DNA from 3 places in the Stappia sp. genome. Region 2 is predicted to be linked to each of the others. Evidence: riboswitches for the same ligand, from Rfam matches in the RefSeq annotation. Region 2 holds a riboswitch; each other region holds the start of a gene.
The links. A riboswitch is a leader RNA that binds a small molecule or an ion and turns the genes downstream of it on or off. The one in region 2 is predicted to bind cobalamin.
Positions count from the first base shown of each region.

Region 1 (9,466 bases), 120 kb from region 2:
TTCCGCCCGGCTTCGCCACGACGGCTGAGGCCTACTGGCGGTTCGTGTCCGAAAACGGGCTCGACCGGGACATCGCCTCCGCCTTGCTCGACTTCAAGCGCGGCGCCGCGACGCTCGCCGAGACGGGCGCGCGCATTCGCGCGGCGTTTCTGGCCGGCGTCTGGCCGGGTGACATCGCGGAGGCGATCACGCTCGCCTATGGGGAGCTGTCGCGCCGCATCGGCCGCCCGGCGGCGGATGTCGCGGTGCGCTCCAGCGCCACCGCCGAGGACCTGCCGGACGCGAGCTTCGCCGGGCAGCAGGAAACCTATCTGAACATCGAGGGCGAGCAGGCGTTGCTCGACGCCTGCCGGCGCTGTTTCGCCTCGCTCTTCACCGACCGCGCCATCAGCTACCGCGAGGCCAGGGGCTTCGAGCATGCGAAAGTGGCCCTGTCCGTCGGCGTGCAGGCGATGGTGCGCTCCGACAGGGGCGGGTCTGGGGTGATGTTCTCCATCGACACGGAAACCGGTTTCGACAAGGTGGCGGTCATCAACGCCGCCTGGGGGCTCGGCGAGACGGTCGTGCAGGGCAGCGTCGACCCGGACGAATACATCGTCTTCAAGCCGCTTCTGGCCGATCCGGATCTGGTGCCGATCGTCGGCAAGCGCCTCGGCGCCAAGCGGGAGAAGATGATCTATGCCGGCGCGCGCGGCGATGCGACGGCCGCGCCGACGCGCATCGTGCCCACATCGAAGGCGGAGCGCGCGGCCTTCGTGCTGGAGGAGGCCGACATTCTCCGGCTGGGGCGCTGGGCGGTCGAGATCGAGGCGCATTACGGCTGCCCGATGGACATGGAATGGGCGCGCGACGGGGTGAGCGGCGAGCTTTTCATCGTCCAGGCTCGGCCCGAGACCGTGCAGTCGCGCCGCGATGCCACGCTGTTTCGCAGCTACCGCGTGGAGACCCCCGGTCCGGAACTGACGCGCGGGCTCGCCATCGGCGACGCCGCCGTCGCCGCGCCCGTCTGCCTGATCGAGGACGTGGCCGACATCGACCGCTTCGTCGACGGCAGCATTCTCGTCACCGGCACCACGGATCCGGACTGGGTGCCGGTGATGAAGCGCGCCGCCGGCATCGTCACCGATCACGGCGGACGCACCTCGCATGCGGCCATCGTCAGCCGCGAGCTCGGTCTGCCGGCCATCGTCGGCACGGGCGCGGCGACCCGGTTGCTGCATTCGCAGCAGGAGGTGACGCTGTCGTGCGCGCAGGGCGACGAGGGCGTCGTCTTCGACGGGGTGGCGGAGATCGCGGTCGAGGAGATCGGTCTCGACGACATCCCGCGCACCGACACGAAGGTGATGCTCAACCTCGCCAATCCGTCCGCCGCCTTTCGCTGGTGGCGGATGCCGGCGGATGGCGTCGGGCTCGCGCGCATGGAGTTCGTGATCGCCAACCACATCCGCGTGCACCCGATGGCGCTCGCCCATTTCGAGCGCGTCACCGATGCGGACACGCGGGCCGAAATCGAGGCGTTGACCGCCGGTTACGCTGAGAAGACCGAGTATTTCGTCGACCGTCTCGCGCGCGATCTGGGGCGCATCGCGGCCGCCGTGCATCCGCGTCCGGTCATCATCCGCATGAGCGATTTCAAGACCAACGAATACGCCAATCTGCTCGGCGGGGCCGATTTCGAGCCGCGGGAGGAAAACCCGATGATCGGGTTTCGCGGCGCGTCGCGCTACTATTCGCCGGCCTATCGCGACGGCTTCGCGCTCGAATGCCGCGCGATCCGGCGGCTGCGCGAGCGGATGGGCTTCGCCAATGCCATCGTCATGATCCCCTTCTGCCGCTCGCCCGAGGAGGCCGACAAGGTGCTCGCCGTGATGGCCGAGAACGGGCTGCGGCGCGGCGAGGACGGGCTGAAGGTCTATGTCATGTGCGAGATCCCGGCCAATGTTGTGCTGGCCGATGCCTTCGCCGAGCGGTTCGACGGGTTTTCCATCGGCTCCAACGACCTGACGCAGCTGACGCTGGGCGTCGACCGGGATTCCGAACTGCTGTCGCATCTCTTCGACGAGCGCAACGAGGCGGTCGAATGGATGATCGCCAACGTCATCCGCGCGGCGCAGGCAAGCGGCGCGAAGGTGGGGCTGTGCGGCCAGGCGCCGAGCGATCACCCGGAGTTCGCCCGCTTTCTCGTGGGCTGCGGCATCGACTCCCTGTCGGTGACGCCGGACAGCTTCGTCGCGGTCAAACGGCATGTGGCGGCGGCCGAAGCCGGGCGGCGCGACGCCTGAGGCGGACCGGGCATCCAGGGCGCGCGCGGCCGGTGCTGATCCGAATCGCCGGGGCGCGTCGTAGAGAAGGGCGCGGTATCCCGCGCTCCCGCCCGACCTGTCGCGTCATCCCGCCGGCGCTTCGTCTCATTCCGGAGGTGCCATGCCCGAGGGGCATACGATCCATCGCGCCGCGCGCGATCACCATCGCCTGTTCGCCGGCTCCGTGCTGGCCGTGTCCTCGCCGCAGGGGCGCTTTTCCGAGGGCGCGGCCCGGCTCGACGAGCGCCGTTGCACGGGCGTCGAGGCCTTCGGCAAGCATCTGATCTACCGCTTCGAGGGTGGTGACGTCCTGCATGTGCATCTCGGCCTCTTCGGGCGCATTCGCAAGCGTCGGCTGCCGGCGCCCGACCCCGTCGGGGCGGTGCGGGTGCGCCTCGTCGGCGACACGCATCTGGTGGACATCAACGGTCCGACGATCTGCGAGGTGCTCGATCCCGACGGGCTTTCGGCCGTGGTCGCGCGCATCGGCCCGGACGTGTTGCGGGCCGATGCCGACCCCGAGCGGGCGTTCTCGCGCATCGCCCGCAGCCGGACCGGGATCGGTCGGCTCATCATGAACCAATCGGTGATGGCCGGTATCGGCAACATCTACCGCACCGAAATCCTCTGGCGGCAGGGCATTCATCCGGATACGCCGGGGCGGGACCTGCCGCGCGCGGCGCTCGAGCGGATCTGGGCCGACGCGGTGCATCTGCTGGAGATCGGGGTGCGGCGCAATGCCATCGTCACGATCGACGACGCCCCGCCGGGCAAGGGGCGCTACCGCGAGCGCGTCAATATCTTCAACAAGGACGTGTGCCCGGCCTGCGGCGGCGCGATCGCCCGGATCGAGCTCGACGCGCGCCGCGCCTTTGTCTGCCCCGCCTGCCAGCCCGCGCCGGCCGCCGCGCCCGACTGAGGCGCGCGCGGGTGGTGCCGGCGCTTGTCAGCGCCCGAAAAGCGTGTAGGCTGATCGGGCTTGGTGTTCGCAAGCGCGCCTGAGCGCGCCGAACTCAATAGGGAATTCGGACAGGGCCGACCCATGTCGGGGGCCCGATGCCGAAGCCGCCCCCGCGACTGTATGCGGAGAGCGACCGCCCGTTAAACCACTCGGATCCGTCCGTGGCGCGATGCGCCGCCGGGCGTCCGGGGAAGGTGGTGCGGAAGCCGTGACCCGCGAGCCAGGAGACCTGCCAGGCGATCACGACAACCGGCCGTCGGGTGTGACGGCAAGGAGGCATCATGACTGCACATGTTTCGACCGCTTCGGCGAGCCGCTCCGGCCTTGCCGGGATCGTTCTGGCCGCCCTGTTCGGGCTGGCGATCGTCACCGTGACGGGCCACGTCCAGGCAAGCGCGCTGCACGACGCGGCGCATGACGTGCGCCACGCGACCGGCTTCCCCTGTCACTGACGCCGCCGCGCCATGTTTTCCCGCATCGTTGCCAGCGCCGTGTTCGCTGGCGCTGCGGCCGGGCTGATCGCCGCCCTGCTGCAGCTCGCTTTCGTGCAACCTGTTCTGCTGCACGCGGAACTCTATGAATCGGGCGCCCTCGTGCATTTCGGGGGCACCCCCGTCAGTGCCCATCAGGACGTTCTCGCCTTCGACCCGCTGCGCGACGGGCTGAGCGTGCTCTTCACCATGCTCACCTACACCGGCTACGCGCTGATCCTCGTGGCGCTGATGGCCCATGCCGAAAGCCGGGGCACGCGGATCACCGCGCGCAGCGGCATTCTTTGGGGCATCGCCGGTTTCGTCGCGGTGCATTTCGCGCCGGGCTTTTCGCTCGCGCCGGAAGTGCCGGGCGTGGCGGCGGCCGATGTCTTCGACCGGCAGATCTGGTGGTTCGCCACCGTTGCGACCGCCGGACTGGCCATATGGCTGATCGCCTTCGGGCGCGGCTTCGTGGCCTGGGGCGCGGCCGCCGTGCTGCTGCTCGCCCCGCATGTCATCGGCGCGCCGGAACCTGACGTCTTCACCGGACCCGTGCCGACGGAGATCGGGGCACTGTTCGCCGCCCGCGCCTTCGGGATCGGCCTTGCCGCCTGGGTGCTCCTCGGCTGTTTCGCCGGATACTTCTGGCAGCGCGAGGGCGCCCGCGCCGGCGCGGCCCAGACCGCCCAAGCCGGGTCCTGACGCGGAACACGGGACACGGGACACCTCCGGGCGCCGGGATCTTCCCCGCGCCCGGAACGGTCGACCGCCGCAGCGCTCCCGGGGTGACGCAACCGGATCGGCGCGGGGCGCGATCCGAGATGGAAAGACTGTGAGATGGACCGTGGACTTGCCCTTCTCGGCATCGGTCTCCTGTTCGGCGGCGGCATCGGCTTCGTCGCCGCCGCCGGCAATGGCATCACCCTCGATGGCCACGAACACGGTCCGGGCGGGCACGCTGGTGCGGGACACGTGGCTCACGGGCACGCGCGGTCCGCCGCCGCCTTTGCCCAGCCGCGCGCCGATGCGACCGCCCTGTTGTCGCAGCCGGTCGCGCGGGCGGACGATTCCCTGTTCGACATCTGCACCTCTCAGGGCGCGGTCGCCGCTGCCCACAGCCACGACGAGGTGTTTTCGGTGCCGCCGGGACCGGGGGCGCCGACGCTTGATGTGTCGCTCGCCCGCGGTGCGTCGGCCGGCTGGAACCTGCATGTCGAGACGGCGGGTTTTCGCTTCGCGCCCGAGCGCGCGAGCGGGCCGCATGTGCCCGGCGAGGGGCACGCCCATGTCTATGTGGATGGCGAGAAGGTCGCGCGGCTCTATGCGCCCTGGATGCATTTCGATGCGCTGCCCGAAGGGGCCCGCGTCAAGGTCACGCTGACGACCAACGATCACCGGCAGATCGCCGTCGGCGACACGCCGCTGTCCGCCGAGGTGACGGCCGGCGAGGTCACGGTCGACGGGGGATCCTGACGCCGGGGAGCGGTGCTACGTCTTGTTTCGGTCGGAGGCGTCGCGGTCCGACGTCTTCTCCTCCGCTGTGGGCAGCTTGCGGGTCGCGATCCAGATCATCGCACCGATGAAGGCGAAGGTGCCGAGGTTGAGCAGCGTGTCGAGCAGGTCACCGATCAGCATGGCGCGATCCTTCCTGGCCGAGGGCGCGCAGGAAGCACACCACGAGCAGCACGAGAATGAAGACGAAGGGCAGGGCGCCGAGCGCGATCAGCGTCTTCACCGCGTCGATGGAGCCCGACAGGATCATGCCGGCGCCGAGCAGGCCGAGCAGCACGCCCCACACGAGGCGCAGGCGCGGCGCCGGGTCGGGATCGCCGTTGCTGGAGAAGGTGCCGAGCACGAAGGCGGCGCTGACCACGCTGGTGACGATGAAGAGGAAGGCGGCGGCGATGGTCGCCAGCGTCGTCAGCGTGGTGAACGGCAGGCGCTCCAGCAGGCCGAAGGTCACGCGGTCGACGTCGGTCCTGGTCAATTCGATCAGCCCGCCGCCGTTGTTGAGCGTGTCGAACAGGCCGATGCCGCCGAAGGCGCCGAACCACAGCACCGAAAACAGCGTCGGCCCGATGAGCACGCCGAGCACGAACTCCCGGATTGTGCGCCCGCGCGAGATGCGCGCCACGAAGACGCCGACGAAGGGCCCCCAGGCGATCCACCAGACCATGTAGGTCAGTGTCCAGTCGCTGAACCAGCGGGCCACCGCGTCGTCGAAAAAGGTGAAGGTCTGGAAGCCGCGCGGGATTGCCTGCGTCACGTAGTTTCCGAAGCCGCCGAGGACCGAATTGAGCAGATATTGCGTCGGCCCCAGCACCACGGTGAAGACCACAAGCGCGACGGCGATGGCCATGGCCAGATTGGACAGCCGCGACATGCCGCTGCCGAGGTCGACCAGCAGCGGTGGGATGTAGCACCCGACCATCAGCGCGAAGACCAGCGCGATCAGCCAGGCGCCCGCGCCGTCGCCGCCGAGCAGCACGTCGACGCCGGCGGCCACCTGGAAGACGCCCATGGCGATGGAGCCCCCGACACCGATGGCGATCGCCGCGATGGCCATGAAATCGCTCAGCCAGCCGACGATCCGGGCCCAGGTCTCGCCGGGAAACAGATGCTCGACCGGCGCGCTGACCAGCATCGGCGTGCCGCGACGAAAGCTGAAATAGGCGATCACCAGCGCCGTCGCGCCATAGATCGCCCAGGCGTGGATGCCCCAGTTGAAGAGCGTCGTGGTGAGCGCCTGCTCGGCGGCGAGCGGGTCGGGCATGCCCTCGCGGATGAAGGCGAAGTGCGTGAGCGGTTCGGCCACGGCCCAGAACAGCAGCCCGACGCCCATGCCGGCGGCGAACAGCATGGTGATCCACGAGACGGTGGAGAACTCCGGGCGGTCGTCGTCGGCCCCGAGCCGGATGTCGCCGATCCGCGACACGGCAAGCCCCAGGCACAGCAGGAGCAGGCCGCTCACCGTCAGCATGACGAACCAGCCGCGGCTCAGGAAATAGGCGTCGACGATGCGCGCGGAGATCGCCGTCACGCCCGCCGGGTCGATCACGCTCCACAGCCCGACGGCGAAGACGAGGGAGAGCGAGGCGGCCAGCAGGGTCTGCGTGCGGGTCATGGCGGGCCTCTTCGTCGCGCCTCGGCGGTGCGCGTCCGGGTGGCGGGGCGGGCGGCCGGGGACGGCGACCGCGTGCATCCAGAATGACGGCTTCTCCCGGGCAGGGCAATGCGGGCGCCGCCTTGCCGTTCCTGTGGCGGCGGTCCCACGCTTCTCCATCGATCTCTCGACCCGGGACGGTCCGCATGCGACCTTTGTGACGCTGCGGAATTGACAGGGCGCCTTGCCTGCGTCCTCATCGAGCTTGAGCAAACCGAGGGGGCCTTGTGCATATCGTTTCAAACGCACGTCACGGCGACGTGCCGGCCCTGGCCGGTCTCGAGGCCATTCCCGACCCGAGCACGGATGTCGCGGCGGTGGCGGCCCTGCTTGCACGATGCCCGGCGGCGGCGGAAACGCCGCTTCTGGCCACCGACGAACTGGCCCGCGCTGCGGGCGTCGCCGCCCTGCACGTCAAGGACGAGCGCGGCCGCATGGGGCTCGGCAGCTTCAAGGCGCTGGGGGCGGCCTATGTCATCGCCTGCGACGCGGTGGCGACGGGTGCCGAGGATCTTAAAACGGCGCTCGGCGACGTGACCTATGTGACGGCGAGCGCGGGCAATCACGGGCTGTCGGTCGCCGCCGGGGCGGGGGTCTTCGGTGCCCGCGCCGTCGTTCATTTGGCTGACACGGTGCCGGAGGCCTTTGCCGACCGCCTGCGGGAGAAGGGCGCGGAGGTGGTGCGCTCCGGCGCCGACTACGAAGCCAGCATGGCGGCCGCCGAACGGGCGGCGGAGGACAACGGCTGGCGGCTTCTCTCCGACAGTTCCTGGCCCGGTTACACGACGCGGCCGTGGCGGCTGATGGAGGGCTATCTGGCTCTGATGGACGAGGCGATCCGGCAAATGCCGGCGCCGCCGACGCATCTGCTGCTGCAGGCCGGGGTCGGCGGGCTCGCCGGGGCGGCGGCCGCGCTGGCGCGCGCCGTCTGGGGCGAGCGGGTGCGGATCGTCGTCGTCGAACCCGCGGCCGCGCCGGCGCTTCAGGCCTCCATCGCCGCCGGACGGCCAGTGGAGACCCCGGGACCGGTGTCGTCCATGGGCCGGCTCGACTGCAAGGCGCCGTCGCTGATCGCGCTCAAGGGGCTTGCGCGCGACGCCGATGCCTTCGTGACGCTGGAGGACGCGGAGGTGGAGGCGCATCTCGCCACGCTGGCGGCGGCCGGCCTGGCGACGACGCCCTCCGGGGGCGCTGGGCTGGCGGCGCTTCTCGCCGCCGACGCCGAGGCGCGCGCGGCGCTCGGCCTCGGCGCGGAGAGCCGGGTTCTGGCCATCGTGAGCGAGGAGGCGGGCCCATGAACGCGCCCGAGCGCGGGTTTCCCGACGAAGAGTATCGCGCCCGGCTGCGGCGCGCGCAAAGTGCCATGGTCGAGGCCGGTCTCGACGCGCTGCTCGTCACCACCGAGGCGGATGTGCGCTATTTCACGGGCTTTCTCACCCGCTTCTGGGAGAGCCCGACGCGGCCGTGGTTCATCGTGGTGCCGGCGGTCGGCCTGCCGATTGCCGTGATTCCCTCCATCGGCGCCCCCCTGATGGGGCGCACCTGGCTGCACGACGTGCGCTCGTGGCGTGCGCCGGACGCGGAGGATGACGGCGTGTCGCTGCTCGGCGAGGCCCTGCGCGAGGTGGCCGGGCCGGCGGGGATCGTCGGCACGCCGATGGGCCCGGAAACCCATCTGCGCATGCCGCTCGGCGACTATGCGCGCCTTGCCGAGCGCATCGCGCCGATGCGGCTGCGCTCCGATGCCGGGCTGGTGCAGGCCCTGCGGCGGGTGAAATCCGACCGAGAAATAGCGAAAATCCACCACGCCTGCGCCATCGCGGACCGGGCGTTTGCGCACGTGCCGGAGATCGCCGGCCCGGGCGTGCCGCTGTCCACCGTGGCGCGCCGGTTTCAGGCGCTCTGTCTGGAGGAGGGGGCGGACTGGGTGCCCTATCTCGCCTGCCCCTGCGACGCGGGCGGTTATGCCGATGTGATCTCGCCGGCCGACGACCGGCCGCTTGCGCACGGCGACGTGCTGATGCTCGACACCGGGCTGGTGCACGACGGCCACTTCTGCGATTTCGACCGCAACTTCGCCATCGGCCATGCGACACCGGCCACGCGGGACGCCCATCGCCGGCTGATCGAGGCGGTCGACGCCGCCATGACGCTGGCCCGGCCCGGCGCACGGGCTTGCGATCTCTTTCATGCGATGGATGCCATCGTCACCGGCGGGGCGGGCGGCAGCGACACCGGGCGGCTGGGCCACGGGCTCGGCACGCAGCTCACCGAAGGGCCGTCGCTGGTGCCCGGCGACACCACCCGGCTGGAACCGGGCATGGTGCTGACCCTGGAGCCGGGGATCGAGGTGTCCCGGGGGCGGATCCTCGTGCATGAGGAGAACATCGTCATCCGCGAAACGGGCGCGGAGTTCCTGTCGACGCCGGCGGCGCCCGGGATCGTCGTGCTGGGGGCGGCCGGATGACCGGTTTCGCCTATCGTCTCGACCCGCCGGACCGGCCCCGGCTGGGGCTGATCATCCTGCAGGCGGACGAGACCATCGAGGGTGAGTTTCCCGCGCTCG
Region 1 covers NZ_CP157793.1:2,053,789-2,063,254, reverse strand. Annotated here, with positions in the region: gene ppsA (phosphoenolpyruvate synthase) at 1-2,282, shown strand, start outside; gene ABL312_RS09050 (DNA-formamidopyrimidine glycosylase family protein) at 2,425-3,222, shown strand; cobalamin riboswitch at 3,267-3,516, shown strand; gene ABL312_RS09045 (CbtB domain-containing protein) at 3,546-3,716, shown strand; gene ABL312_RS09040 (CbtA family protein) at 3,729-4,439, shown strand; gene ABL312_RS09035 (hypothetical protein) at 4,575-5,210, shown strand; gene ABL312_RS09030 (hypothetical protein) at 5,226-5,372, opposite strand; gene ABL312_RS09025 (BCCT family transporter) at 5,359-6,861, opposite strand; gene ABL312_RS09020 (pyridoxal-phosphate dependent enzyme) at 7,128-8,198, shown strand; gene ABL312_RS09015 (Xaa-Pro peptidase family protein) at 8,195-9,367, shown strand; gene ABL312_RS09010 (aspartate/glutamate racemase family protein) at 9,364-9,466, shown strand, end outside.
Region 1: linked by a shared signal. The riboswitch ahead of ABL312_RS09045 (CbtB domain-containing protein) and the one ahead of ABL312_RS09550 (hypothetical protein) in region 2 are both predicted to bind cobalamin.

Region 2 (9,466 bases):
CACGTCGTCGTCGATCGCAAAGCGCAGCGCGCCGCCATCGGTCACCGCCACGATGTCCTGACCGTCGCGGGAGACCCGCGTCCTGGATCCCGGTGGCGCCGTGAACTCCGCCACCGCGCCGACGACGCCGGTGACCCAGGTTCCCGTAACGTCCCGCAGGGAGCAGATCACGAAATCGCGGATCTCGTCCGTATCCCAGGGGAGGCGGCGACAGGCGACGCCGAGTTGTGCGAACCGGTCCGGCAGGGCCGCCCAGATCGCCGCGCGCGCCGCCTGCGTCCGGCTGCCCCATCCGGCGATCTCGTCGCCCGTTCGCGCGCAGCCCAGACACCAGCCGGTCTCCGGGTCGAGCTTGCAGGTTCCCACACACGGGCTGGCGTTTGTCATGGGGTCTCCCTCTCCGGGGGCGGGGCGAGCGCGGCGAGGATCGCGTCGAGCCCGTCGGTCAGCGCGGCCGGGCCGGGCTGCAGGATCAGCGGCGACTTGATCTCGGTGATGCGGCCGGTGCGCACCGCCGGAATGGTGTCCCAGCCCGGCCGGCCCGCGATTCTCTCGGGACGCACCTTCTTGCCGCACCACGAGGCGAGGATGACATCGGGCGCGGCCGCGATCACCCGATCCGGCGTCACGATGCGGTCCCTTGCCTTGTCCTTGCCGGCCAGTTCCGGAAAGGCCTCGCGCCCGCCCGCGATCCCGATCAGCTCCGACACCCAGCCGATGCCGGTGATCAGCGGCTCGTCCCATTCCTCGAAATAGACGGTCGGGCGCGGACGGCCCTCGGCTTGCGCCGCGACCTGCGCCAGCCGTCGCTCATAGCGGTCGGCCAGCCGCGCGGCTCCGGCCGCCTGACCCACCGTCGCGCCGAGATGCCGGATCATTGCGAGGATGCCCGCCACGTCGCGCTGGTTGTAGGCGGTCACCGTCACCCCGGCCCGGATCAGTTCCGCGGCGATCTCCGCCTGCAGGTCCGAGAAGGTCAGAACGAGGTCCGGGTCGAGCGCCAGGATCTTCGGGATATCGGCGGAGGTGAAGGCCGAGACGCGCGGCTTTTCCTGCCGCACGCCTTTCGGGCGCACCGCGTAGCCGGAAACGCCGACGATCCGATCCTGCTCGCCCAGAAGATAGAGCGTCTCGACGGTTTCCTCGGTCAGGCAGACGATGCGTTCGGGCGGAAAGCGTCGCATGCCGTCAGATCGCCGCGCGCCGGGCCTGCGCGCCGCCGCGTCGCTGGCGCGCGGGCAGCGCCAGCGGCAGCGGTTCGATCGGCATCCGGGTCGAGGCGACGAGGAGATCGCAGAAGACGGCGATGGCGGGCGAGGTGCGGATGAAGGGGTGCGCCGCCGTATAGGCGCGCATGGCCTCCGCGCGGTAGTCGGCCATGGACCCGAGCGCTCCCAGCCACTGCATGTAGCCGAGCTGGCCGAGTTCGGCCGCCCGCGTGGGGGAGACCGGGCCTATGTCGAGTTGCGAAATCGTGCGTTCCAGAAGCATCGCGCCCTCCGCGCAAGGGGCAGAAGCGCATCGGGCAGCGGCGATCTCGCGAGGCGACTGTCGTCCATCTCGGTCTCTCCGGCCCGCGGCGCCCCGCCCGGGTTCAAGGTGGCTGCGGCGCGCGGTCGGCGCACCGGAGATGGCAGGTTTCCTGACTTGCGGGTCGCTGCTTCTCCGAACCTTCCCGGGCGGATCCGCCCAGTGGCATGTTTCGAAGTCGCTCGCCGCCTACAGTTGCGGGGGCAGTCGCGGAGTTGGGACCGTCCTTTCGTCGGGGCCCGCACCGTGTTCCCTTTTCATCCGACTCGAACGAGGCGGACACCATCGCGCTCAGTGTTCCACAAGGCCCCTGACGTGTCCATGGGACGTTGCCTGCGCCCGGCGCCGGGGTCGACCCTTTCGCGACGCATGGGCCGAAATGCCGTCGTCGCGGGCGGCGTCGGGTCACGGCGGGCGCGGGGCGCTAACCCGTGACGAGGCGTGCCGCGCCCCGGGAGGTGCCGGCACCCTCGCCGGGGATCGCCGGGCGGCCCGTGGCCTCGGCGACACCTTCGATGAAGGCGGGGCTTGCGGAGAAGGGGCCCTCGACGAAGACGGGGCCGTCGGCGCCGATCTCCTGGAGGCGCAGGCCGGCCAGATGCCCGATCTCGCGGTCGACATCGGCGCGCGGTGCGCCGGCCTCGACCCGTTCGGCCCGCAGGCGTCCCCCCATGAAGCGCGCTGTCGGAACCGGCGCTCCGTTCACCGCGACATTGAGGAGCATGTCGGCCGCCGGGTCCAGCTTCACCGGCGCGCCGCCGAGCGCGCAGGCGATGATCCATGTGCCGGTCGACAGCACGCCGCAGGGTTGCGCGGACAGATAGGGGAGGAGCGAGGCATTGCTGTCATGGAGGCCGGTCAGAACCGGGGTCGCCGGGTGGAGGCCGGTCTCCTCCGCCACGCTTGCGCGCAGCGGTCCCAGAATGTCGCCCGCCCGCCGCATCGGGGGCAGAAGGCGGTCCCATCCGCGTGCGCGGGCAAGCGACGAGGGCACGGCCCGGTGCGGATCCCAGAGATCGGTATGGCACCCGAGCGAGGTCACCTCGCTCGCCGCGACCCCCGACAGTCGCCAGGCCCACCATTGCGGCCACGGCAGAAGCATTTCGGCTGCGCAGAGCACGTCCGGACACGTCCGTTCGATCCAATGCAGTTGCGCGCCGAGATTGAGCCCTCCGGCAAGCGGCGGGGAGCCCGTCTCCGCGAAGGGCGGCGGCGCGTACGTCGCGCGGGTCTCGTCGGGGCCGTCGAATTCGTAATCGAGGACGGGGCCTGCAAGCTCCCCGTCCGCGCGCACCAGCGCGGCGCAGGCCCCATGCGTGACCGGAACGATCGCGCCGACCTTCGGGGCGAACCCGGCGAGGGCGGAGACCACGAAGTCCCACAGTCGCGCTGCGTCGAAATGCGGATAGGGCGGGCCCGGCACGACAGTGTTCGGACAGCGCCGCTCGGCGACTTCCGTGCCGTCGGGGGCGACGAGCAGAACCTTCGCATTGGTCTTGCCGATGTCGATCACGGCAATGCCCGAAGGCCTGGCCGCCCGGCCGCTCATCCCGGCACGCCGGGCGACAGGGGGCGCTCGGATGCGGCGGCCTTGGCGGACGTCACGATCAGCTGCACGCCCTCGGCTTCGATCCGGGCGGCGTCCGCGTCGGGGATTTCATCGTCCGTGACGAGCGTGTGGACCCGCGACAGCGGGCACAGGACGAGGCTGGAGCGATTGCGCAGCTTCGTGCTGTCGGCCAGGATGACGAGCTCGTCCGCCCGCATCATCAGCTTCTCCTCGGCCCGGATCAGCAGCGGATCGATCTCCATGATGCCGACCGGCGCGATGCCGTGGCAGCCCATGAACATCCGCTTGGCCCAGAAATGGCCGGTGGCATCCTCCTTGAAGCTGGACAGGATGATGTTCTGCTCCCGGTAGATCGCGCCACCCGGCATCAACAGCTGGTTCTGCGAATGCTGCATCAGATAGTTCGCGATGGGCAGCGAGTTGGTCAGGATCTTCAGCGTCTTCGGCGCCAGGAAATGCACCATCTCGTAGGTCGTGGTGCCGCCGTTGAGGATGATGGGCTCGCCGTCCTTGCACAGGGCCGCGGCGGCGCGGGCGATGGCGGTCTTTTCCGGCCGTCTGAGTTCCGCGTTGGCTTCGTAGCGGGGGCCGGCCAGCGCGGTGACGCTGACGGGCGTGATCGCCTCCGCCCCGCCGCGCACCCGCCTGAGATGCCCGGCCGCGTCGAGCGCGATGATATCCCTGCGGATCGTCGCCTCGCTGGCGCCGGTCAGTTGCGAGATCTCCGATACCGTGGCGACGGCGTTGTCGCGCAAGGCACTGAGAATGACGCGATGTCGGTCCCGTTCGTGCACACCGATGTTCCGTTTTGTGTTTCGTCTTGCCACATCCGACGCGAGCCTGTCACAGGCGGCAGGATTCTGCAAGTTTGAACAAATTCGATCTTTAACGAGCTTGAACGTGAAAGAAAATGCTTGAAAGTGATTGACACTGCGCGATTGAGGCGCCTACGCTTGCGTGCGAAGTGGCCGGGCTGACAAGCGTGCCACCGAGGAGGGAGCGCGCACGTGACAGAGCACAGGCCGAGCGGACCATCGCCGTCGAGGACACTGTCGTCGAGGATCCTGTCGTCGAGATGGGAGGACGCGAAGGCGCGCGGCATGAGCGAGCCGGAGCTTCTGAGGTATCGGTCGAACCTTCTCGGCGCGGACAAGCGCATCACCAATTTCGGCGGCGGCAACACCTCGGCCAAGGTGATCGAGACCGATCCGCTGACCCGCGAGGACGTCGAGGTTCTGTGGGTCAAGGGGTCCGGCGGCGATGTCGGGACGATCGGTCTCGACGGGTTCGCGACGCTCTACATGGACAAGCTGCGCGCCCTGAAGGCTCTCTATCGCGGCCCCGATCACGAGGACGAGATGGTCGGCCATCTGCCCCATGCGACGTGGAACCTCAATCCGCGCGCGGCCTCCATCGACACGCCGCTTCATGCCTATGTGCCGGCCCGCCATGTCGACCACATGCATCCCGACGCGATCATCGCGATCGCCGCCAGCGCCGACTCCGAGAGGCTGACGCGCGAGATCTTCGGGGATCGCATCGGCTGGTTGCCCTGGAAAAGGCCCGGCTTCGAACTGGGCCTGATGCTGGAGCGGTTCTGCCTGGAAAACCCGGATGCCCGGGGGGTCGTGCTTGAATCCCACGGCCTGTTCACCTGGGCGGACGACGCGAAGTCCTGCTACGAGGTGACGCTCGCCACCATCAATCGCGCGATAGAGTGGTTCGCGCGGCGCGAGGGGGCGGCGTTCGGACGGCAGGTCGCCGAGGCCCTTCCGGCGCCGGAGCGGCGGGCGGTCGCGGCCCGGATCATGCCGCGGCTGCGCGGCCTCGTCTCCGGGGGGCGGCGCATGATCGGGCATTTCGACGATTGTGCCGCCGTGCTCGAATTCGTCACCTCGGAAAAGATGCCGCGCCTCGCCGCGCTCGGCACCTCCTGCCCGGATCATTTCCTGCGCACCAAGATCGCGCCCCTGGTGATCGACCATGACGGCGACCTGGAGGCGACGCTTGCGGATCTGCCCCAGCGGGTGGCCGACTACCGGGAGCGCTATGCCGCCTATTACGGGCGCTGCCGCCGCGCCGGGTCGCCGCCGATGCGCGATCCCAATCCGGTGGTGGTCCTCATTCGCGGTGTCGGCATGGTGACCTTCGCGGCCGACAAGGCGACGGCGCGCATCGCCGGGGAATTCTACGTCAATGCCATCAACGTCATGCGCGGCGCGGAGCTTGCGAGCGAATACCGGGGCCTGCCCGAGCAGGAAGCCTTCGACATCGAGTACTGGGCGCTCGAGGAGGCCAAGCTGCAGCGCATGCCGAGGCCCCGCAGTCTCGCCGGTCGTGTCGCGCTGGTCACCGGCGGCGCCGGCGGCATCGGCCTCGCCACCGCGCGGCGCTATCTTGACGAGGGCGCCTGCGTGGTCCTCGCCGACATTTCCGGCGAGACGCTGGACGAGGCCGTCAAGGACCTGAGCGCCGACCATCCGGCGGAGCGCATCAAGCCGGTGCGCATGGACGTGACGGACGAAGCCGCTGTGGCGGAGGCCATGGAGCAGGCGGTTCTGCAGTTCGGCGGCCTCGACATCCTGGTGTCGAACGCCGGAATTGCCTCCTCCGCGCCCATCGGGGAAACGACGCTGGCGTTGTGGAACCGGAACATGTCGATCCTCGCCACCGGGTATTTTCTCGTCAGCCGTGCCGCTTTCCGGCTGATGAGCGAACAGGGCATCGGCGGCGCCATCGTCTTCGTCGCCTCCAAGAACGGACTGGCCGCAAGCGCCAACGCCGCCGCCTATTGCACCGCCAAGGCCGCGGAGATCCATCTCGCGCGCTGCCTGGCGCTGGAGGGGGCGGCGCTGGGCATTCGCGTCAACGTCGTGAACCCCGATGCCGTGCTCAAGGGCTCGCGCATCTGGCAGGGCGACTGGCTGAAGGAACGCGCCTCGGCCTACGGCAAGGACGTGGAGGATCTCGCGGAGCACTACCGCGCGCGCAGCCTGCTCAAGCGCGAGGTCCTGCCGGAGGACATCGCGGAGGCGGCGTATTTCTTCGTCTCGGATGCCTCGTCGAAATCGACGGGCAACATCCTCAACGTCGACGCGGGAAACAGGGAGGCGTTCACGCGCTGACGCGTGCCGGCGCCGGGCGGCGCGCCTGCACGCCGGGGGAAGGAAAGGGAGGACGACGTGACCGAGATCTATGACAACGTGCGGGAGGATGTCGCGAAGATGGACGCGGCCCTGGCGCGCGACGGCGGGATCGTCCGCCTCGCGCCGGCCTGGGTGCCGCGGCTCTTCTGCACGCCGGGTCAGCGCATCCGCCTGCATCCCGACGATCACTACGCCTTCGGCGCCGGGCGCGGCGGGATCAACGAGCGCTGGTTCGCCTCCGCCGTGCGGGCCGACAACGGCCCCGGCACCACCGCGCACGAGGGCCTGTCGCTGGTCGTCGGCGAGGACGGCACGCTGCTTCCCTTCGATGCCTTCGTCGCTCACCACAAGGCCGATCTGCTGGGTCAGACGTTCTGGGACGCGCATCGGGGCTGGCCGATGTACTCCAAGTTCTTCGACAATCAGAAGCCGCTGCCCTTCCACCTCCACCAGACCGAGGAGAAGGCCGCGCTGGTCGGCAAGCGCGGCAAGCCGGAGGCCTATTACTATCCGCCGGAGGTCAACAATCACCTCGGCGACCAGCCCATCGCCTTTCTCGGGCTGCGGCCCGGAACGACGCGGGATCAGCTGCGCGACGCGCTTCTCGCCTTCGCGCGCGGCGGGGACAATCGCATCACGGACCTTGCCGTGGCCTATCGGCTGAAGCTCGGCACGGGCTGGGATATCCCCGCCGGCATCCTGCACGCGCCGCCTTCCGTGTGCACCTATGAGCCGCAGGTGGCCTCGGACGTCTTCTCCATGTGGGAGAGCTGGTCGAACAATCGCGAGGTGCCGGAGGATCTCCTCTGGAAGGACGTGCCCCGCGACCACCACGGCGACATCGATTTCCTGATGTCGCTGCTGGAATGGGACGACAATGTCGATCCCGATTTCGCGGCGCGGCGTTTCAGTCCGAAGCTGCGCACCGCGCGCTCGATCGAGGCGGGGGACGAGGCCGGCTGGGCCGAATATTGGGTCGCCTACCGGTCCCCGGCCTTCAGCGCCAAGGAGCTGCGCGTCGCGCCCGGCTGCGCGGTCACGCTGCGCGAGGACGATCCGCATGGCGCGATCGTCATCGGCGGACGCGGCCGCGTCGGCGGTCTGCCGGTCGCCTCGGCGACCCTGATCCGCTTCGGCGCGCTGAGCGAGGACGAGCTGTTCGTCTCCGCCGGCGCCGCGGGCGCGCTCGAGGTGGTCAACGAAAGCGGCACGGAACCGCTGGTGATCCTGCGCCACTACGGACCGGGCAACGCCGAGCTGGCCGCCGACGACCCGGTTCGCCGGCTGTGACGGGGCTCGCTCCAGACTGGCGCGAGCGGGTCGCGGATCCCGCCCAGATCGCCCGGCTCGACAGGTTCGTGCGGGCCGAGGGGCCGGGGCGCGGCGACCGGGTCCTTCAGGCGGTCTCCGGCGGCGGGCTTGTGCTCGACATCTTCCCCGACCGCTGCTTCGACATCGGACACGCGTCGTTCAACGGCCTGCCGCTGGCCTGGGTCGCGCCGGATCGCTGGGACGCGGCGCGGACCGCCCGGCCGGGGATGCAATGGCTGCGCGGGTTCGGCGGCGGACTGCTGACGACCTGCGGCCTCGACAGTTTCGGCCCGCCGTCCTCCGATGGCGGCCGCGAGCACGGACTGCATGGGCCGGTGTCCGCTCAGGCGGGCGAACTCCTGGAAAGCCGGGTCGGCCCGGAGGGCATCGTGATCGCCGGGCGCGTCGGTCAGTCCGCCCTGTTCGGCGAGGGCCTGACGCTCGTGCGGCGCATCGAGATCCCGCTCGGCGGCCGCGAGCTGCGGTTGACCGACCGGGTGACCAACGAGGCCGTGGACCCCGAGGGGCACATGATGCTCTGGCACTGCAATTTCGGCTGGCCGCTCCTCGACGAGGGATGTCACGTGGAGGGGCCGGGGGGGCGGCCGGCGGCCCGGGACGCGGCGGCTGAGCGGGGGCTGGAGACCTGGAACGCGGTGCATGGCCCCCGCGAAACCTATGGCGAGCAGGTCTTTGTGCACAGCGCGCCGGGCGAGGCCGCCGCGCGGCTCGTCAATCCGGCGCGCGGGATCGCCGTTCGGCTGGACTGGGACGGCACGGCCATGCCCGCGATGTTTCAATGGAAGATGCTCCGCCGGCGTCACTACGTGATGGGGCTGGAGCCGGCCAACACCCACGCCATCATGGGCCGCGCCCGGGCCCGCGCCGAGGGCGCGTTGCCGGTTCTGGCGCCGGGCGAAACGGTCACCTACCGGCTGCGTCTCAGCGTCGAGGTGCTGTCATGAGCGCGGCCGACATGTCCGGGGAAGATCTGGGGCTGGCGCTGGAGATGCGCGGCATCGTGAAGACGTTTCCCGGCGTGCGTGCCCTGTCGGGAGTCGATCTCAGGGTCCGCTTCGGCACCGTGCACGCCATCGTCGGCGAGAACGGGGCGGGCAAGTCGACGCTGATGAAGATCCTCGGCGGCATGTATCCACCCACCGAGGGCACCATCGCCATCGACGGCAAGACCGTCACGCTGGCCAGCGAGGGCGAGGCGCAGGCGTGCGGCATCCGCATGGTGCATCAGGAACTCAGCCTCGCGCCGGATCTGAGTGTCGCGGAAAACCTGCATCTGGGGCGGATGCCCCGCCGGGGTCCCTTCGTGGATCGCCGGACCATGCGGGAGAATACCCGCGCCGCGCTCTCGATCCTGGGCGCGCGTTTCGATCCCGACGCGCGCACCGGAGATCTGACCGTCAGCCAGCAACAGCTCGTGGAGATCGCGCGGGCCTATGCCGCGCGGCCGCGCATCATCGTGCTGGACGAGCCGACGTCGAGCCTCTCGGAGCACGAGGCGCAGCTGCTGTTCAAGGCGATCCGCGCCCTGCGCGCCAGGGGGCTCGCGATCCTCTACATCAGCCACCGTCTGCGCGAGGTCATGGAGATCGCCGACGAGGTCACCGTCCTGCGCGATGGCGCGCTGGTCGAAAGCCGCGCGGTGGCGGGCCTCAGGCCCGCGGACATGATCCAGATGATGGTGGGCCGCGACGTGGTCGATCTTTTCCCGAAGCAGCCCGCCGAGATCGGGGCGCCGGTTCTGGAGGTCGACCACCTCGACGACGGGGCCGGCGTGACCGACGTGTCCTTCGATGTGCGCGCGGGCGAAATCGTCGGCTTCGTGGGGCTTGTCGGCGCCGGGCGCACCGAGGTGGCGCGCGCCGTCTTCGGGCTCGCGGATCGCGTCGCG
Region 2 covers NZ_CP157793.1:2,175,013-2,184,478, reverse strand. Annotated here, with positions in the region: gene ABL312_RS09560 (DUF1289 domain-containing protein) at 1-387, opposite strand, end outside; gene ABL312_RS09555 (cobalamin-binding protein) at 384-1,184, opposite strand; gene ABL312_RS09550 (hypothetical protein) at 1,189-1,491, opposite strand; cobalamin riboswitch at 1,615-1,832, opposite strand; gene ABL312_RS09545 (FGGY family carbohydrate kinase) at 1,955-3,079, opposite strand; gene ABL312_RS09540 (DeoR/GlpR family DNA-binding transcription regulator) at 3,076-3,894, opposite strand; gene ABL312_RS09535 (bifunctional rhamnulose-1-phosphate aldolase/short-chain dehydrogenase) at 4,201-6,225, shown strand; gene ABL312_RS09530 (hypothetical protein) at 6,283-7,536, shown strand; gene ABL312_RS09525 (aldose 1-epimerase family protein) at 7,533-8,522, shown strand; gene ABL312_RS09520 (sugar ABC transporter ATP-binding protein) at 8,519-9,466, shown strand, end outside.

Region 3 (9,466 bases), 1.1 Mb from region 2:
GGATCAGCGGTTGGATCGCATCGCCGAAGACGACGACCGCCGCGGCGAGCGCGCTGCCGAGTATCAGCAGCAGGACAAAGCCGGTGAGCGCCAGTCCGAGGATCTTGCCCGGCTGATTGCGCGCCTGATACTCGGCGGTGAGCATCTGCGCGAAGGCGGGCAGCCCGAGCACCAGAAAGAGCGCCACAAGGGCGGCCGACGACAGACTCACGGCATAGAGCGCCAGCGCTTCCGTTCCCACATGGCGGGTGATCAGGAGCGCGGTGAGAAAGCCGCAGGCCGCGCCGAAGAGGCGCGCGCCGGTCAGGGTCGAGATCTTGGCGAAGAGACGGAACATGGCGTCGGCCTCAGCCCGGCCGCGCCGGCCCGCGCAGCGTGTCGAGAAACACGCGCACCGCCCGCCGGGCATCGCGCGCCTTGAGCGCCAGCGGCGCGACCCGGCGGGTCACGGGACCGCCGGCGATCCAGTGCCAGGCGGCCTCCTCGCCGATGCGGCCCTGCTTGCCGACGAGGCCGCGCTTGAACTGGTGCAGGCTGCTGTCCTTCGAATTGGCACCGATCAGATCGTACCAGAGGAGGCGCGGTTCGCCGCACAGGTATTCGATGGCCTTCCACTGCATGAAGAAGCCGGCCTTGAGCGGCAGCGCGGCATCGCTCGACGCGCCATAGAGATAGGTGGCGCGGTCGCCGAGCCGGTCGATCACGGCGGCCGCCACCGGCGCGCCGTTCTTGCGCACGACCAGAATGCGCGGGCGCGGCAGGGGCGTGTCGGCGGCCATGCGGTGGCGGATCGCGGTGACCGGGTTGTAGTCCATCAGTCCCTTGCGGGCGACCATCTCCCGGTACAGCGCATAGAAGGTGTCGAAGCCCTCGACCGTATCCTCGAAACCTGCCGTCAGGCCGGCCTGTTCGGACTTCTTGATGTGCGCGCGGGTTTTCTGGTTGAAGCTCGTGCGCACCTCGTCCGCCGGGATCGACACATCGACGAAATAGCGCTCCGGCGACACCGGCCGGTCGACGACGCGAAACCCGAGACGGGCGAAGACGCTGTTGTAATCGAAGGCGTCGGTCGGTTCGGCCCGCGGCAGCATCAGCAGCAGCCCGCCGCGCGTGAGCGCGAGCTCCTCGGCGAGCGCGCGATAAAGCTCCGGCACAACGCCGAAGTCCGGCGCGCGGCCCGCAAGCCGCCACATCGGGCCGCCCTGCACCTGATGCACCACGAGGCCCGGCACCGGAGAGGGCATGCGCCGGGCCAGCGCGGCGCCGATCAGATCGTCGCCGCGATAGACCGCCAGCCGGCGGAAGGCGTCGCGCGGGAACCGGCCGTCGTAAAAGGACTGGAGCTGTTCCTGCACGACATCGTCGAAGCGCGCGGCGAGCGCGTCCCATTGATCGGCGGGAACGTCCAGCACCGAGGTCGCGGCCTTGCAGGACCTGACGACAGCCGACGGGCGCAGGCCCGCGTCGGTGCGGGACAGCGTCAGCGACGGCGAGGGGGCGGGCATGTGCATCGGGGTCAGGCTTTCCGGGTCAGATGCGCGGTGGAGGCGCGCGCGGGGGCCGGGTGCGCGGCGGTCTTGCGGCGGCGGGTGAGTTTGCCGATCAGGGGCAGTTCGTCGCAGATCTGCAGCAGGCCCGGGACCGGATCGCGCCAGGTGAAGCCCACATCGACATCCGCGCGCAGCGCGGTGGCGAAGGCCGACGTCACCGCCCGCAGATACGCGCCAAGCGCAAGGCCGCCGAGATTATAGGCGCCCTTGTGGACCTGCAGGTCGCGCGCCAGCCAGGAATAGGCGACGCCGGCGCGCCCCTCGACCAGGGGCGCGGGCGCCGGGGAGGGCGGCGCGGTGGCGAGATCGAACAGGAAGCCGGTGAGATCCAGCCCGCAGTATTCCGGGACCGCATGATTGCCGGCGATGCGGGCGTTGATCTCCAGGAAGGAGCGCGTGCCGGTGTCGGGATCGACCAGAAACTGCGCGCAGCCGATGCCCGTGTAGTCGAGGGCGGCGATCAGTCGCTCGCAATCGCGCTTGAGCGCCGGGTCGAGCGGCAGCGTCACGCCGTCGAGCGCGAGGCCGGACCCGTCGGCGCGGTCGGTGCGGGTGATGAGCGCATGCAGAACCCGCTCGATGCGCCCGTTGCGGGCGGCGAAATAGACGTTGTGGCGCGGGCCCTCGGCCTTCTTCTGCAGCAGCAGGAGTTCGTGGCCCGCCGGCCAGAGCGAGAAATACGTGGCGAAGTCCTCCGCGTCCGTCACCGTGATCGCCTTGTTGTCGAACAGCAGCGTGTCGGCCGAGGCCGGGCGGATGACGAGCGGAAAGCCGATGGCGTGGGCGTGTCGGGTCAAGGCGTCGAAATCATGCACCTCCGCGAAAGGCGCGATCGGCACATCGCAGTTGCGCGCGAGCTCCATCATGAAGCGCTTGTCGAGGCAGCGGCGCACCAGATCCGGGTCGGGCGCGACGAGGCGCACATGCGCCGGCAGCCTCATGTCGTGTTCGGCGAAGAAACGCACCGCCGGTTCGGCGACCGGCAGGACCGCCGTGACGTCGCCGCGCGCGGCGAGGAAACCGGTCAGCGCGCGGGCGAAGTCCTCCGGCGCGCGCGACAGCGAGGGGTGATCCCAGGTCTCGTCGACCGCGCGGGACTTTTCCGCGTCGCCCTCGTAGCCCTCCAGCCCGCAGACGATGCGATGCCCGCGCGCCTTGAGCCGCCGGGCGATCACCTGCGTCGGGCGATAGTTGCCGAGCAGCAGCACCGCGCCCTTCGGGCTTTCGGTCCTTGTCGGATGTGTCATGACGCCTGTCCCTGCAACTGAACGACCGCGCCCGGCCGCCAAAGCGCGGCGGCGGGTCTCGAACTTGGCGTCGAGACTAGCCCGCCGGCCCTGCGGCCCGGTTAACCGAGGGCGGCGATACCCCCTGAGGTCACGGGCTTTTCCCGCGCGTGGTAAACGCGGTGTTGCCGGGCGGGGCAGGGGTGCGCCGCACGCGCAATTGCATGCGCACACCATCGTGCATTGCGTTATCGGGCCTCGTTCGGCGGATCGTCGAAGCCCCACTCGAGGAACTCCTCGAACGTGCGCGGGTGCACCCTGTCGGCGATGATTGTCAGGATCTCGCCGGTTGAGTGGGCAAACTCGCGCATGCGCCGCCAGGCCGCGTGATCCTTGGGGGACAGCAAGTCCGCGCCATGCTCTTTGACGTGCATCTTGAATCTTTCGAACTCGTCCTTCCAGTGCGCGGCATGCCGGAGCCGCCCCATCGGGCTCCATATATCCACGTCGCCAATCGTGAACACACGCACGCGGTCCAGGAAGGCGTCTTCCTCCTGTTGCGCGGTGCGCCAGATCTCAAACAGTTCGAACATACAATTCGACGACTTGAGATACCTGTAGCTCAGAAAGACGAACACGCGGTCGCCTGCACCGATCCGCCTCATGAATTTCGAGATGCTGTCGCCGAAGCCGAGATCGTCCTTGTCGCGGACGATGTGGATGCCGCGCCGCCCGTAGTCTGCGCAAAGGCGGTCGACGTCGGCCTCCCGTTTTCTTCCCTCAGGCGTCTTGTCGTCGGCCCAGGCATAGGACACGAAGTATTCGGGATCGGCCGGCTTGGCCTGGGAAAACGACAAGGCACGCTCCTCGGTCTGCTCTTCTTCGCGGACACCGCCCGCCCGGGGCAGAGCGTCATTGCCCTTGACGGTAAGCGACACGCCGAAACGGGCGGCCTGCCGTTTCACGATCCCGGTCATATGGTCCAGAAGCTTCGGACGGGCGGCGGAGGTTGGCTGCCGTGGCCGCGCGCGCAGCACGATGTTTCCGCTCCAGCTGTCGGGGTCCGGGCGTTGCTGCTCGATCAGGATTTCAGCGCCGGACCCGTCCTCGAAGACGGAAAGCCCGGTCGCCCAATAGTCGCCATCGACGCCGGCCTGTTGCCCGATCTCCGCGATGATGCCGCGGATGAGCGTTTCGGGAAGAACATCGCAGGCGAAGTCGGCCCGCCGATCGCGGTCGTCCTCGGTGTCCCACAGCCGCGTCACGTGCCCTGGACGCTCCGTGGGCAGGAGTTCCGGCGCGATATAGTCGATCATGTCGGGATCGCTGGCATGGGCGTTGCGATGGGCAAAGCAGATGCCGCAGCTTTCCATCATCGAGAGGAACACGCGCTGCTCCTCAGGCTCATAGTCCTTGTCCCAGAGATAGACCCCCAGATCCGGCCGGGTGAAACGTCCGCCGGCGTTCTTGAGCGCGCGGTAGCACAGACCCCGGTGAAAGACGGCATAGATCGCTTCCAGCGCCCATTGCTGATCGAGAATGATCTTGTCGTGCAGGATCCCGTCCCCGTGGAACACCGTCCCGGCATTGTGCAGGAACCTCAGCAGCATCGCCGGATCGGAGATGTCGCCGGTTTTGTCGCAAAGCCGCAGATAGGTCGCGTAGCTCAGGGTCTGATGTTTGCGCTCCTTGGTGGGCCGCGCCACATCCTCCGCGCGCCAGGCTTCCAGTTGCGTTTTCACCGCCGCGCGACCGGGGCCGATCAGGGGTGGATTGAAGCTGGTGTAGGCCCGGTTCAGATCCTCTTTGAGCGCCGCGAAGCCATGCCCGTCGCGCGCACTTGTATGAAGGACGCGCTTGAAGCCGGAGAACCCCTTGAGCGCCTCCCGGGCCGGGTCCGGCAGGTCGCGTTCGTCCTCGATCGCGTCGCATTGCGTCTGCACGACCAGGACGGGGGCGTCGTCGCCGGCGAACTGGCGCACGTGATCGAGCCAATAGGCGAGCGGAAAGTTGCGAAACCGCAGGCCGTCATGCTCATGGGTGTCGCTGTCCTCCATTGCCGGGGTCCAGCAGATCACGAAGACGGCGCGGCTGCGCAGGAAGAGCGCATGCGTGCCGTGATAGATGTCCTGCCCGCCGAAATCCCAGACATGGAACCGCGCGGGATCGCCGGCTGGGCGCCCGGGAACGGCGAGATCGGCGACAAGAATGCCATGCGTGGAGTCGGCGTTTTCCTCGAAACCTTCGCCGCGCAGACGCCGCACGAGTTGGGTTTTTCCCACCCGCCCGTTGCCGAGGATCATGAGCTTGGCATCGCTCATCTCTACCGGCGCGTCGCCCAGATCGGCGAGATGCGCGCGCAGGGACTGGAGGCAGTTATCTATAGGGGAAGAAGACAGGACCTCGGGCGGAAGTCCCGGGATCCTTGTTCTGTGGAAACGGAGGTTTTGAAGTGTGTCCTTCATCCAGAACTCGGGCGGTGGCGGCGTTTCGATCTTCAGGCCGGAACAGTGAAGGATTTGCAGCGCCGTGAGGCCGGCGATCGGGGTGAGGTCGCTGACCTTTGTGTCGGAGCAGCCGATTTGCTCTAGGCGCTTTAACCTCGAGAGCGGGGTCAAATCTGCTACTTTTGTGTTGCTGAACGCTAGAATTCTTAGTGTGAGGATTCTCTCGAGCGGCGCGAGATCGTCCACTCTTGTATCAAAGCAGCCAAGATGTTGCAGTTGGGGCAAATCCTTGAGTGGCACGAGGTCGACAATTCTGGTGGAGGCGCACTCCAATGATCGCAGTCCTATCAGATCTTGTAGTGGTATGAGGCTGGAAACATTGGTTCCAGTGAAATTGAGGTGTTGTAATCTGGAGAGGGGTTGGATCGGTGTGAGGTCGGTCACCAAAGTGAATTTGCAGGAAAGAAATGTTAATCTTGTTAGTTTTTTAACCGGAGATAGATCTTTGATCTGAGTACTGGAGCACCCGAGGCTCTGCAACTTCGTTAGGGCTGCGATCGGCGTTAGGTCTTTTACCTGCGTCCCAGAGCACTCGAGGCTCTGCAAATTCGTTAGGGTTGCGATCGGCGATAGGTCTTTTACCTGCGTCCCAGAGCACTCGAGGCTCTGCAACTTCGTTAGGGCTGCGATCGGCGTTAGGTCTTTTACCTGCGTCCCGGAGCACTGAAGGTTCTTTAACGCCGTTAGTGTCGCGATTGGCGAGAGGTCTGTGACCTGCGTAATGGAGCAGTTTATGCTCTGCAGCGCCGTTAGCTCTTGGAGCGCGGACAGATCAGCGACTTCAGTTCTGGAGAACGCGAGGCATTGCAATTCTGCCAATCCTTGAAGTGGGGTCAGATCGTCTATTTCACTTCCAGAAAAGTCGAGAGCCCGCAGCTGCATCATCCCTCGTGTTGGCGATAGGTCGCGAACTCTTGTGTGGTGTAGCGTTAGGTTCTCCAGATATACAAGTTCTTTGAGCGGCTCTATGTCGATCACCGCCGTTTCTGAAAAGTCGAGTATTTGCAGGTTTCTTAGGCTATCGATAGAAGTTAGATCTGTGATCGATGTATGCGAGAAAGTGAGGCCCAGCAATTGAGGGAGATCTGTGACCGGCTTGAGATTGCGGATCTTAGTGTGATCACACACGAGGTAAACGAGGTTCGCGGATTTTCGAAGTGGCGAGAGGTTGTCCACAAGTGTGAAGGCGCAGTTTAGACCCCGCATGTGATCAAGGTCGTGAAGCGGGGACAGGTCTGAAATTGGCAACCAACTCAGGTCAAGCACTTCCAGACGCGATAGCGCGGATGAAAATTCGCTTGGTAACGTCTGAAACACGTTCGCTGTTTGTTTGTCGTCTTCAGTGACTCTGAACCACGGCATTTTCCGGGCGTTTGCCGACAGGCCGAGAAAGAGCCGTTTCAGCCATGTCAACTCCAGAACCTCCGGCGGAAACGCCTGCAAGGCCAGACCGCCGAGGTCGAGCTCCTCGTTTCGGGCTGCCTTGCACGCCGCGATCCGGCGCCGGGCTTCTTCCTCTCCGGCGGCCATCCGATCCTTGTCAGACAATGCCCATATCCTTCAATCGACGACTCGAATGCCGCGATCACAGCATACGGCCGACGACAGGCGCAACGGACACGGGTAAGAGGCAGGAAAGGCGGGATAACGCATAAGGCCGCAGCATCGTCAATGCGCGGCGTGGTCAAGATCTGTCAATGTCGGGAGGACAATCAAACAGGAGCGTGGTGGCTCCCCGGGCCGGACTCGAACCAGCGACCCAGCGGTTAACAGCCGCTTGCTCTACCAACTGAGCTACCGGGGATCACGCTTGGCGATGCAGTGCATCGCGTCGGTGGCGAGCTTCTAGCAAATCCCGTCCCGATTTGCCAAGCCTTTTGTCGGAAAACTTTTCCACAGCGCGGGCGTTGGCCATCGCGGCAGCGCCATGGGGTGGCGGCGCGGTTGTCGGTGCGCGGGCTTGCAGGTTTGCAGTGGGCGGCGCGGCGCGTGGCGTGCGTGCCCGCTCTTGTTGAAGCCCGTCCGGCGCGGTAAGGATAGGCATGTCCGGTCTTCCCGCAGCGGACGAAGTCCGCGGGAGGAGAAATTCGGAATGCGGTGGGGGAGGACCCAATCAGGGCTCCCGAATCCGCAGCTGCCCCCGCAACTGTGAGCGGCGAGCCTTCCTGCATGACCACTGGGCGACAAGCCCGGGAAGGGCAGGGCCGGGCGACGACCCGTAAGCCAGGAGACGAGCCGGCCGAAACCGCGTCACGCGCCGTCGGGTGGACGGCAGGAGGGCTCCATGATTCGTCTCGCAGTCGCCGGGCCTCCCCCCGGCGCAGGTGATTTCCCGTTCCCGCACCCGCCGGGCCGTGTCCCGGCCGCGTCGCGCGCCGCGCCATGACGGAGGCCGCCCCGGCCGTGCGCAGCGTGCTGGTGACCGGCGGCGCGCGCTCCGGCAAGAGCCTTTTCGCCGAAGGGCTCATCCGTGCCAGCGGCCGCGAGCCCGTCTATGTCGCGACCTGCGGCGCCTTCGATGCCGAGATGGAGGCGCGCATCGCCCGCCATCGCGATCAGCGCGGCCCCGGGTGGACGACAATCGAGGAACAGCGCGCCGTCGCCGAGGTGATCGCCCGCGAGGCCGCGCCCGATCGCGCCGTGCTGGTCGACTGCCTGACGCTGTGGCTGTCCAATTGTCTCTTCGCCGAAGCCGATATCCCCGCCGAGGTGGCCGCGCTCGCCGAGTCCGTGCGCGGCGCGGCCGGGCCTGTGGTGCTCGTCACCAATGAGGTCGGCTCCGGCATCGTGCCCGAAAACGCGCTCGCCCGGCGCTTCCGCGACGAACAGGGCCGCCTCAACCGCATGATGGCCCAGGCCTGCGAGGCGGCGGTGCTCGTCGCCGCCGGCCTGCCGCTCGTCCTCAAACCGAACGCCAGCCAACCGGAGATCCGCCTATGACCGCATCCGCAAAGGCGCCGAAGCCGAAAATCCCCGCCACCATCGTCACCGGCTTTCTGGGGGCGGGCAAGACGACACTGCTCGCCAACCTCCTGCGCGAGGCCAGGGGGCAGCGCATCGCGCTCATCGTAAACGAGTTCGGCGACATGGGCTTCGACGGCGCGCTGGTCGACGGCTGCGCCGATCCCGATTGCGCGGCCGACGATGTGGTGGAACTCACCAACGGCTGCATCTGCTGCACGGTGGCCGACGATTTCCTGCCGACCATGGAAATGCTGATCGACCGGGACGAGGCGCCCGATCACATCGTCATCGAGACGTCGGGGCTGGCGCTGCCGCAGCCGCTGGTGCGGGCCTTTTCCTGGCCGAGCGTCAAGACGCGCGTCACCGTCGACGCGGTGGTGACGGTGGTCGACACGGCCGCCGTGGCCGAAGGCCGGGTCGCCAGCGACGAGGCGGCGGTCGCGGCCCAAAGGGCGGCCGACGACGCGCTCGACCACGACAGCCCGGTCGAGGAACTCTTCGAGGACCAGCTGCGCTGCGCCGATCTCGTGGTGCTCAACAAGGCGGATCTGGTCGACGCCGCCGCGCTGGAGGCGGTGCGGGCGAAGGTCGCCGCGCGTCTGCGCCCGGCGGTGGAGATCGTCGCGGCGGAAAAGGGCGTCCTCTCGGCCGACGTGCTGCTCGGGCGCGGCAGCGCCTCGGAAGACGACATGACGGGCCGCGAAAGCCATCACGAGAGCGGTCACCACCCCCACCACCACGACGATCACGACGACCACGATCATCACCATCATCACGACCACGATCACGACGACTTCGAAAGCCATGTGATCGCGGTGCCTGCCGTGGCGTCGCTCAAGGATCTGGAGGCGCGCGTCGCCGCCGCGATGGCGCTTCCCGGCGTCTTGCGGATCAAGGGTGCCGTCGCGGTTTCTGGCAAGGCGGCACCCGCCATGGTGCAGGCGGTCGGCCCGCGGGTGGAGGCATGGTTCGCCCGCGACGCGCGCGCGCCCGGCCATCTCGTGGCGATCGGGGTCGCCGGCTTCGATGTCGCGCGTGTGCGTGGACTGCTCGCCGAGGCGGACGCCGCCTGAGGCCGGCATCGGACGGGGCGCGCGCATGCATATTCTCGCCGGCCGCAGCGGGGCGATCGATCAGGGCGACGAGGCGGTCGACCTGGAGCAGTCGCCCGCCGATCTTCTCGTCCTGTCGGCCGCCGACACGGAGCTGTCGGCGCTGG
Region 3 covers NZ_CP157793.1:1,103,670-1,113,135, forward strand. Annotated here, with positions in the region: gene ABL312_RS04855 (hypothetical protein) at 1-337, opposite strand, end outside; gene ABL312_RS04860 (GNAT family N-acetyltransferase) at 348-1,511, opposite strand; gene ABL312_RS04865 (hypothetical protein) at 1,517-2,797, opposite strand; gene ABL312_RS04870 (leucine-rich repeat domain-containing protein) at 3,025-6,831, opposite strand; tRNA gene ABL312_RS04875 (tRNA-Asn) at 7,012-7,087, opposite strand; cobalamin riboswitch at 7,314-7,538, shown strand; gene cobU (bifunctional adenosylcobinamide kinase/adenosylcobinamide-phosphate guanylyltransferase) at 7,666-8,223, shown strand; gene cobW (cobalamin biosynthesis protein CobW) at 8,220-9,320, shown strand; gene cobN (cobaltochelatase subunit CobN) at 9,346-9,466, shown strand, end outside.
Region 3: linked by a shared signal. The riboswitch ahead of cobU (bifunctional adenosylcobinamide kinase/adenosylcobinamide-phosphate guanylyltransferase) and the one ahead of ABL312_RS09550 (hypothetical protein) in region 2 are both predicted to bind cobalamin.